3 regions of the Streptomyces sp. NBC_00400 genome follow, and region 2 is predicted to be linked to each of the others. Evidence: riboswitches for the same ligand, from Rfam matches in the RefSeq annotation. Region 2 holds a riboswitch; each other region holds the start of a gene.
The links. A riboswitch is a leader RNA that binds a small molecule or an ion and turns the genes downstream of it on or off. The one in region 2 is predicted to bind glycine.
Positions count from the first base shown of each region.

Region 1: linked by a shared signal. The riboswitch ahead of OHS81_RS34560 (hypothetical protein) and the one ahead of gcvP (aminomethyl-transferring glycine dehydrogenase) in region 2 are both predicted to bind glycine.
Region 3: linked by a shared signal. The riboswitch ahead of gcvT (glycine cleavage system aminomethyltransferase GcvT) and the one ahead of gcvP (aminomethyl-transferring glycine dehydrogenase) in region 2 are both predicted to bind glycine.

Region 1 covers NZ_CP107940.1:7,882,865-7,886,130, reverse strand. Annotated here, with positions in the region: gene OHS81_RS34570 (FAD-dependent oxidoreductase) at 1-237, opposite strand, end outside; gene OHS81_RS34565 (hypothetical protein) at 400-966, opposite strand; gene OHS81_RS34560 (hypothetical protein) at 1,015-1,434, opposite strand; glycine riboswitch at 1,491-1,582, opposite strand; glycine riboswitch at 1,583-1,677, opposite strand; gene OHS81_RS34555 (SigB/SigF/SigG family RNA polymerase sigma factor) at 1,863-2,741, opposite strand; gene OHS81_RS34550 (sigma-70 family RNA polymerase sigma factor) at 2,996-3,266, opposite strand, start outside.
Region 2 covers NZ_CP107940.1:7,368,813-7,372,078, forward strand. Annotated here, with positions in the region: gene OHS81_RS32345 (DNA polymerase IV) at 1-900, shown strand, start outside; gene OHS81_RS32350 (PRC-barrel domain-containing protein) at 804-1,193, opposite strand; glycine riboswitch at 1,308-1,405, shown strand; glycine riboswitch at 1,406-1,532, shown strand; gene gcvP (aminomethyl-transferring glycine dehydrogenase) at 1,593-3,266, shown strand, end outside.
Region 3 covers NZ_CP107940.1:2,382,904-2,386,169, forward strand. Annotated here, with positions in the region: gene OHS81_RS10360 (enhanced serine sensitivity protein SseB) at 1-343, opposite strand, end outside; gene OHS81_RS10365 (AAA family ATPase) at 449-1,111, opposite strand; glycine riboswitch at 1,433-1,528, shown strand; gene gcvT (glycine cleavage system aminomethyltransferase GcvT) at 1,680-2,810, shown strand; gene gcvH (glycine cleavage system protein GcvH) at 2,936-3,266, shown strand, end outside.

The DNA of each region.
Region 1 (3,266 bases), 510 kb from region 2:
CAGCTGCACACCCGCTGTCCGCACGCCGAACTCCTCCGCGCCGCGCACGGTCTCCAGGACTTCCGCCGAGCGCAGCATGGCCTTCGTCGGAATGCAGCCCCAGTTGAGACAGACGCCGCCAGGACGCTCCTTGTCGACGAGGACGACCGAACGGCCGAGCTGGGCGCCGCGGATGGCGGCGACGTAGCCGCCGGGGCCGCCGCCGATGACGAGAACGTCGAACTGGTGCTGACTCATGGGGGGTTACTCCTCTTCCTGGTGGGCTTGGTGGGCTTGAGGGGCTTCTACGCAGGCGGCTATGGGATGACGTGTCGTCAAGCGGGCTACTCGATCGTCGAGTTCGGCCACTTCGGCGACGTGAGGTGGGTGCAGGAGCGCTCGGGCGATCACGTCGGCGAGCTAGCGGAAGGAGGCGTCATCAAATCCGCGGCCGGCCAGTGCCGTGGTGCCGAGGAAAAGGCCGTGCTCCCCCGCGGTGTTCGGCCTGATGCCGAGCGAACGAAGACGCTCCCCGGCCCGTCCGGCGTCCAGCACGGAATGCGCGAGATCGATGAGCACGAGCGGCGTCTCGGTCGAGCCGGTGACCACCCGGGCACCGGTCTCGGCCACGTCATCGGCGAGGAGCCGCCCGGCGAGGATCCGGGCACCGCGGAGCGCGCGTTCCTGCCGGTCCCGGAACGCCGACGACGTGGCCCCGCGAAGGGCGACCGCCTGCGCCGCGAGGAGCTGCCCCGGCAGCCCGCCCCTCCGCGGAGGAGGGGAGGAGGGAAGGTGGAGCCGGGGCGGGGTCAGCCGGTGCGGAACGAGCGGTGCGGGCCCGTGGGCAGGGAAGGGCAGGGCGCAGGGTGCTGTGGCGAAGCGAGCGGCGCGCCGCCGGCCGAAGCACCGCTGACCTGCGCGGCGTTCAGCTCTCGTAGGCGTCGATCGTCGAGCAGGAGCAGACGGGATGGCGGTCGCCGCGTGCACCGTCGGCCCGGCGGTCCGGAGGCCGGTACTTGTTGCGGCCGGCCGTCGTCAGGGGGTAGACCGCCGCATTCCGGCCTCCGCCCTCGCTTGGGCGGGGTCCGGGTGGATCGGGTGTGAGGGCGGATGCGGCACCAAGTGCTCATACACGGCCACGGGGCCGACGCCGGGCCCTCCCCCGCCGTGCGGTGTGCAGAGCGTCTTGTGCAGGTGGAGACGGGCGCGCAGCTCGGCTTCGGTCCGGGCCTCGGACGCCGGGGCGGGCGGCCGCAGCCCGCGGCGGTCGCGCCGTGGGCCGGGCACCGCGGCGTCGATCAGTGCGAGCCGGGAACCGAAGCCGAGGTGGGAGAGCGTCGTGGACAGCTCTTCGGCGCCCGGTCCGATGTGGCGTACGGAGAAGGGCGCGGTCCGCTCCCGTGCGGCGAGTGACCGGTGGGACGGGGTGTCGGGGTGCGAGTCAGGGTGCACCATGGAGACTCCTCGGGCCTGGCGCGCACCGTCGGACGGGGCACGCGATCGAGTGAGCCTCCCCCTCTGTCATGGGCCTGAGAGCTTCACCGCGACGAGCGCGGCTTGCACCGTGGGCGAGGCGCATCAGCGCCTGCTTTCCAGAGTCCACCTCCACTGCGCGGTAACGAGGCCTGAGAGTTTCCGGGGAGGATTTGCTCCTTCGGCGCCACGCCACTGGGGTGTGGGCTCTCCCGCGCAGAATCGTCGGTGGTCTTTTCTGTTGTGGTTCGCCGCACCGTGCGGTGATCGGCACGCCGCCGTCAAGAGCTGTCCGCAGCGGGCCCGTCGCCGTGCACTCGCCCGCACGACGCGGCCCTGACCTGGAGAAATGGCACTTTGTACGCTGGCGGGGACGCCGCTGTCCGCATACCGTGCAAGCAAGTCCTTGGCTATGCCTCGGCGAGGAGGCTTTCGCGCAGGGTGGCGTATGTGCGGGTGAGGAGACGGGAGACGTGCATCTGGGACAGGCCCATTTCCTCGCCGATCTCGGTCTGTGTCATCTCCGAGCCGAAGCGCAGTTCGAGGAGAGTGCGCGCACGCTCGTCCAGCTGGGCGAGGTGCGGCTTGAGGGCCTGAAGGTCCTCGGCCAGTGCGAGAGCGGGGTCTTCGTTGCCTATCAGGTCGGCGACGAGGCCGGTCTGCTGCTTGCTGCCACCCGCTTCGATGGGCCGGTCGAGGGAGCCTGCGTCGTAACCGTTGCAGGCGACCAGCCCCTCGATGACCTCCTCCTCCCCGAGCCCCAGGTGAACCGCGAAGTCGGCGACGGACGGCTCGGGATTGCCACGCCCTTCGAGCTCTTCGCGAGCGCGGGCAAGGTCCACACGCAACTCCTGCAGACGCCGCGGGACATGCACGGACCAGGTCGTGTCACGGAAGAACCGCTTGATCTCGCCGGTGATGTAGGGGATGGCGAAGGTGGTGAACTCGTTCTCGCGCGACACATCGAAGCGGTCGATGGCCTTGATCAGACCGATCGTCCCGACCTGCATGATGTCTTCCATCTCCTGCCCGCGGCTGCGGAATCGGCGCGCTACATAGCGCACCAGCGACAGGTTCATCTCGATGAGCGTGTTGCGCGCGTACTGGTACTCCGGGGTGCCTTCCTCCAGGTCCGACAGCTGCTCGAAGAACAGCTTCGACAGGCGACGCGCATCCTGCGGGGCAACGCGCTGGGCCTCCTCCACCTGCGGCACAGCCGACCGAGCAGCCTCACATGCGGCGCCCCTGTCCGAGCGCTTCACCGAGATGTGGGCCTGCGCCGCTGCCATTGCCATGGCTACTCCTCCCTGATCTCCCCGTCATGCCGTCACGCCCTCACCTACCCGATGACCGCACGTAAAACTGCCATGCGGCAACTATTTCCGTGGGGAAACTATGGAGGGGGCTCCGGAGCCGGGCACATAGCGAACGGCTGCGGTCCATGAATCTTCGGGAACTGCCGGTACGCCACCCCGGGAGGGGCGCCATCCGCCGTACGGGGCGGCGCACCGGCAACACAGTGATCACCCGGAACCGGGATGGGTCACGCCGCAACCGCCTGAGGGCGTCGTGCGCACCGCTCGGCGGACCTCAGCCAGCCGGTGAGGTCGGCGCGGGCACGGGCCACCCGGGAGCGGACCGTGCCGATGGGACAGCCCACGATCGCCGCCGCGTCCGCGTACGGCATTCCGACCAACTGGGTGAGCACGAATGCCTCGCGCCGTTCGCCGTCCAGCGCCTCCAGCAGCTCGGTCAGTGCCAGACCGTCGTCGAAGCCCGGCAGTCCGCTGGGCTGGCGGCGTTCCGCGACCGCC
Region 2 (3,266 bases):
CCCGCGACGGCCGAGACGCTGCGCCGGGCCGGGATCCACACCGTCGCGGAGACCGCGGAGGCCGGGGAGGCCGAGCTGGTGCGGCTGCTGGGCAAGGCGCACGGTGCCGGGCTGTATGCGATGGCGCTGGGCCGGGACGACCGGCCGGTGGTGGCCGAGCGGGACGCGAAGTCCATCTCGGTCGAGGACACCTTCGAGGTCGATCTGACCGACCGGACGCGGGTACGGAGCGAGGTGCTGCGGCTGGCGGACCGCTGTGTGGAGCGGCTGCGGTCCGCCGGGCGCTCCGGGCGGACGGTGGTCATCAAGGTGCGCAACTACGACTTCTCGACCCTGACCCGCTCCGAGACGCTCCGTGGGCCCACCGACGACCCCGCGGTGATACGGGAGGCCGCCGTGCGGCTGCTGGAGATGGTGGACACCACCGGCGGGGTCCGGCTGCTGGGCGTAGGGGTCAGCGGCCTGGCCGACTTCACACAGGAGGATCTGTTCGCCCAGTTCGCGACGGAGCGCGAGGCGAAGGAGGCGGAGAAGGCCGCGAGAGCGGCGGCGGAGCTGTCCGGTGGCGCGGCGGCGGCTCGGGAGGCCGAGGAGGAGCGGCCTCGGCGCTGGCATCCCGGACTGGACGTGGTGCACGACGAGTACGGCGCGGGCTGGGTGCAGGGGAGCGGGGTGGGGAGGGTGACCGTGCGCTTCGAAACGCCGTGGTCCGCACCGGGGAGGGTGCGGACCTTTGCTGTGGAGGATCCGGCGCTGCGGCCGGGGGAGCCCCTGCCGCTGGTGGGCGGGGGACCGGCGGACGGTCAGTCGTCCGAGCCGGCGATCCTGCCGAAGTCCTTGTCACCGGAGCCGGGCGAGGACACCGGGTCGGATGTCGGGGAGGAGATATCCAGTCGGTAGTGGTGATAGAGCTGAAGTTCCTGCTCAGGGGAGAGATGGCGGCCGACGCCGAAGTCCGGCGCGTCCTTGATCAGCTTGCGGTCGTAAGGAATGTGCAGGCCCTCACCGACCATCTTGCTGGGTTCGAGGGGGACGAACGCGTCCCGGCTGAAGAGTCCGGTGCGCACGGCCGCCCACTCCGGTTCCCCCGTCGCGTCGTCGAGATACACCTCGTCGATCGTGCCTATTTTGGCGCCGTTACGGTCGAACGCTTTGCGGCCGATCAGGCTCCGGGGATCGATATCGGTTTGCACGGTCCCTCCAATTGGTCGCAACTGCCCTCTGACAACAACCAAACGGCACATTTCATGCCCTGGCCACTCGAAGGATCCTTCGAGTGCCGCGCTGGTAGGCTGGCCAATGGCCGCAGACCCCGTGCGGGAGAGTCCTTTGCCGTTCGCGGCGAGGGCGCCGAAGGAGCAAATCCTCCCCGGAATCTCTCAGGCACACGTACCGCGTGGGCGAGGTCACTCTGGAAAGCAGGGCGGGCCGCGGAAGGCACACCTCCGGGACCCCTCCTCACCGACGGTGAAAGCCGGGCCGCTTCGCGCGGGCCGGTGAAGCTCTCAGGTTGAGATGACAGAGGGGGAGGCCGTCCGGGCACCCGCGCCGTGGTGCCCCTCGTAGGTCGCACGACCAGGAGGCCCCCGCAGATGACCACCAATCGCATCTCCTTGACCGAGCTGGAAAGCGGCACTCCCTTCGAGCACCGGCACATCGGTCCCGACCACGAGGCGCAGGCCAAGATGCTCGCGCACATCGGGTTCGGATCGCTGGACGAGCTCACCGCCACCGCCGTGCCCGATGTCATCAAGAGTGCCGAGGCGCTCGGCCTGCCGCAGGCCCGTACCGAGGCCGAGGTGCTGCAGGAGCTGCACGGCCTCGCGGACCGCAACCAGGTGCTGGCGTCCATGATCGGACTCGGCTACTACGGCACGTTCACCCCGCCGGTGATCCTGCGCAATGTCATGGAGAACCCGGCCTGGTACACGGCCTACACGCCCTACCAGCCGGAGATCTCGCAGGGCCGCCTCGAGGCGCTGCTCAACTTCCAGACGATGGTCGCCGACCTGACCGGTCTGCCCACCTCCGGCTCCTCGCTGCTGGACGAGGGCACCGCGGCCGCCGAGGCGATGGCGCTCTCCCGCCGGGTCGGCAAGGTCAAGCAGGGCGTCTTCCTGGTCGACGCCGACTGTCTGCCGCAGACCATCGCCGTGATCGAGACCCGTGCGGAGCCCACCGGCGTCGAGGTCGTGGTCGCCGACCTGTCCGACGGCATCCCGGCCGGGATCGCCGAGCGCGGGGTGTTCGGTGTGCTGCTGCAGTACCCCGGCGCCTCCGGTGCGGTCCGCGACCCGCGCGCCGTCATCGAGCAGGCCCACGAGCTGGGCGCGGTCGTCACCGTCGCCGCCGATCTGCTCGCCCTGACGCTGCTGACCTCGCCCGGCGAGCTCGGCGCGGACATCGCCGTCGGCACCACCCAGCGCTTCGGCGTCCCGATGGGCTTCGGCGGACCGCACGCCGGCTTCATGGCCGTCCGCGACCAGTTCGCCCGCAGCCTGCCCGGCCGCCTGGTGGGCGTCTCCGTCGACGCCGACGGCAACAAGGCCTACCGCCTCGCACTGCAGACGCGCGAGCAGCACATCCGCCGGGAGAAGGCCACCAGCAACATCTGCACCGCGCAGGTGCTGCTCGCCGTCATGGCCGGCATGTACGCGGTCTACCACGGCCCCGAGGGTCTGCGGACGATCGCCCGGCGCACCCACCGCTACGCCGCGGTCCTCGCCGAGGGCCTGCGGGCCGGCGGGGTGGAGATCGTGCACGGCGCGTACTTCGACACGCTGACCGCGCGGGTGCCCGGCCGGGCCGCCGAGGTCGTGGCTGCCGCTCGCGAGGCCGGCGTCAACCTCCGGCAGGTCGACGCCGACCTCGTCGGCATCGCGTGCGACGAGACCACCGGGCGCGCGCAGCTGGCCGGCGTCTGGGGCGCCTTCGGGGTGCACGGCGACGTCGAGCAGCTGGACGCGGCCGCCGCCGAGGCGCTGCCGCAGGACCTGCTGCGCGGCGACGACTACCTCGCCCACCCGGTCTTCCACCAGTACCGCTCCGAGACCGCGATGCTGCGCTACCTGCGCACCCTCGCGGACAAGGACTACGCACTGGACCGCGGCATGATCCCGCTCGGCTCCTGCACCATGAAGCTGAACGCGACCACCGAGATGGAGCCGGTCACCTGGCCCGCCTTCGGGCAGCTGCACCCGTTCGCGCCGGCCGCCCAGGCGCAGGGCTACCTCACCCTGATCCAGGAGCTGGAGGAGCGGCTGGCC
Region 3 (3,266 bases), 5.0 Mb from region 2:
CGATACCGATGCGCGGGGGCAGCCCGCGGGCGAACTCCCGGGCCGGGGCGACGGTGAAGGACATATGCGCGCCGACCACCCGCAAGAACTCCTGCTCGGAGCTGTAGACCGGGACATAGGCCGCACCGTCGAGCTCGACGGTGGGCAGATCGAGGCCGCGGGTACCGGGACCCGCGCTCTCCGGTCCGCCGCCGTTGGGCAGCGGCACCCAGACCCTGCTGCGGCCCAGTACCTCGACGATCCGGCCACCGGCGCCCGGGTGTCCGACCGAGGCGGCCAGCACCTCTTCGAGCTCGTTCGCCGGCCACGCCAGCTGCGGTATCCCCTGCTCCGGAAATGTCATGTGCACCCACCCGTTCCAAACCGCGCCATCTGGCCAAAGACCCTAGACGAGAAGGCGTACGGAGGGACCCCCGGGGCACGGTGCCCGTGCGCCCGGTCGCCGCTGTCAGTCGAAGCCGACGGTCTCCAGGGTGCTCGCCGCCCGCCGGTCGAGCAGGACGGCCGAGGCGCAGCCCTTCGGCAGCCGGGCCGACTCCGCCGCGCCGACCAGCCGGCCCACCGCCCCGCGGTGCCGCGCGAAGGCGTACCCCGACACCCCGCGTCCCCGCGACTCCTGGCCGGACAGTGCCACCTCGGGCGGCACATCGAGCAGCACCAGATGCAGCCCGCGTCCGCCGCGCACCGCCGAACGCGCGAGCCAGCCGCGCACCCACGCCAGGGTGCCGCAGTCGTGCACCACCACACTGCCCCCCGAGCGCAGCGCACGGCCCAGCGTCAGGTAGTGGGCGGCCCGGACCAGCGGACGGTAGAGGGCGTACGGCAGCCGGCGCAGCCGGCCGCGCTCCCAGCGCTCGCGGACGTCCTGCGAATCGATGCGGTGCACCACGGCGCCGTGGGCGTCCAGCGGCGGTACGACCCGGTGCATCAGGGTGCTCTTGCCGCTGCCCGGGAGACCGGAGACCACCACCAGGTCACCGGCCGGGAACCGCAGCTCGGCGGCGCCCCTCGCCCGTCCGCGGCCCCGGAGGTCCACGATTTCGGCGCCGCGCCCCGGCCGGACGACGGGCCGCGGCGGCCGGCCGGCCCGGGACCCGGCGGCGGGCGGCACCGCGGGCGAGGTGGCGGACGGCACCACAGGCGCGGTGGCCCCGGGCGCGGCGGCCGGAGGCACGACGCCTGAAGTGGCCCCGAATGCCGCTTCGCTGTGCACGCGATCGTCCTCCCCGTCCGGTTCTGTTCCGGTTCGAGTCCGTCCCTACCCGCAGAGTGTCAAGAAAAGGTAATGCCCATCAAGGTTATTGTCCGATCTGCCCACGTCACGGGCGGGGCGACGGTGGGGGCTCCTCTATCGGGCGATCCCGTGCAATGATGTGGCCGCCACGTGCACATCTCGTCTCACCCGTGCACCGCCAACTCCATACCGGCCGTTTGAACCCGCGCGGGAGAGTCCCCGGCCGCCATGGCGGGGCGCCGAAGGAGCAAGTCCTCCCTTGAATCTCTCAGGCCCCTATACCGCGCAGGCGAGGCAGATCTGAAAAGCGAGCCGCAGCCCGGCCCACGGGGCGGCTCCACCCAAGGTGCAAACCGGGTCCGTTCGCGGGATCCCGGTGAACCTCTCAGGTTCCGATGACAGATGGGGAGAACGTCTTGTCACCCCTGCCTGGGAGCCCGGAACCATGACTGATGCCCCCCGCCGTACTGCGCTGGACGCCACCCATCGTGCGCTCGGCGCCACCATGACCGACTTCGCCGGCTGGGACATGCCGCTGCGCTACAGCAGCGAGCGTGACGAACATGTCGCCGTCCGTACCCGCGCCGGCCTGTTCGACCTCTCCCACATGGGCGAGATCACCGTCACCGGCCCGCAGGCCGCCGACCTCCTCGACTACGCGCTGGTGGGCAACATCGGCGGGGTCAAGACCGGCCGCGCCCGCTACACCATGATCTGCGAGGCCGGGGGCGGCATCCTCGACGACCTGATCGTCTACCGCCTGGCCGACCAGGAGTACATGGTCGTCGCCAACGCCTCCAACGCCCAGGTGGTGCTGGATGCGCTGACCGCGCGGGCGGGCGGCTTCGACGCCGCGATCCGCGACGACCGGGACGCCTACGCGCTGCTCGCGGTGCAGGGTCCGCAGTCGCCCGGGATCCTCAAGAAGGTCACCGACGCCGACCTGGACGGCCTGAAGTATTACGCGGGCCTGCCCGGCACCGTCGCCGGCGTGGAGGCACTGATCGCCCGTACCGGCTACACCGGCGAGGACGGCTTCGAGCTGTTCGTCCGGCCGGCCGACGCGGTCGCCCTCTGGGAGGCGCTGACCGAGGCCGGCAAGGACGCCGGTCTGGTGCCGTGCGGCCTGTCCTGCCGGGACACCCTGCGCCTGGAGGCGGGCATGCCGCTGTACGGGCACGAGCTGACGACCTCGACCACCCCGTTCGACGCGGGCCTGGGCCGGGTCGTGAAGTTCGAGAAGACGACCAACGACGGCGACTTCGTCGGCCGCAGTGCACTGGCGGAGGCCGCCGAGCGCGCCGAGACGAACCCGCCGCGCAAGCTGGTCGGCCTGACCGCCACGGGCCGCCGGGTCCCGCGCGCCGGCTACCCGGTCGTCGCGGCCGACGGCACGGTCATCGGTGAGGTCACCTCCGGGGCCCCCTCTCCCACCCTCGGCAAGCCGGTCGCCATCGCCTACGTCGACGCCGCCTACGCCACACCGGGCACCGAGGGTGTGTGCGTGGACATCCGTGGAAGCCATGAGCCGTACGAGGTCACCGCTCTGCCCTTCTACAAGCGGCAGAAGCAGTAGCTCACCCGCGGCGGACCCGGCAGCGGTGCGCACCCGTGCGTTTCACTGTGCAAGACCCTCCCCCTCGGCGTCACCAGGGGCGACCCCCTTCACGACCACACCCTCGCGTACAGGAGAATCGAGCCATGAGCAACCCCCAGCAGCTGCGCTACAGCAAGGAGCACGAGTGGCTGTCGGGCGCCGAGGAAGGCGTCTCGACGGTCGGCATCACCGAGCACGCGGCCAACGCGCTCGGCGACGTCGTCTACGTGCAGCTTCCCGAGGTCGGTGCCACGGTCGCGGCGGGCGAGACCTGCGGCGAGCTGGAGTCGACCAAGTCGGTCAGCGATCTCTACTCGCCCGTCGACGGTGAGATCACCGAGATCAACGAGGATGTCGTCAACGACCCCTCGCTGGTGAACACCGCCCCGTTCGAGGGCGGTTGGCTGTTCAAGGTGAAGATCAGCGGTGAGCCGG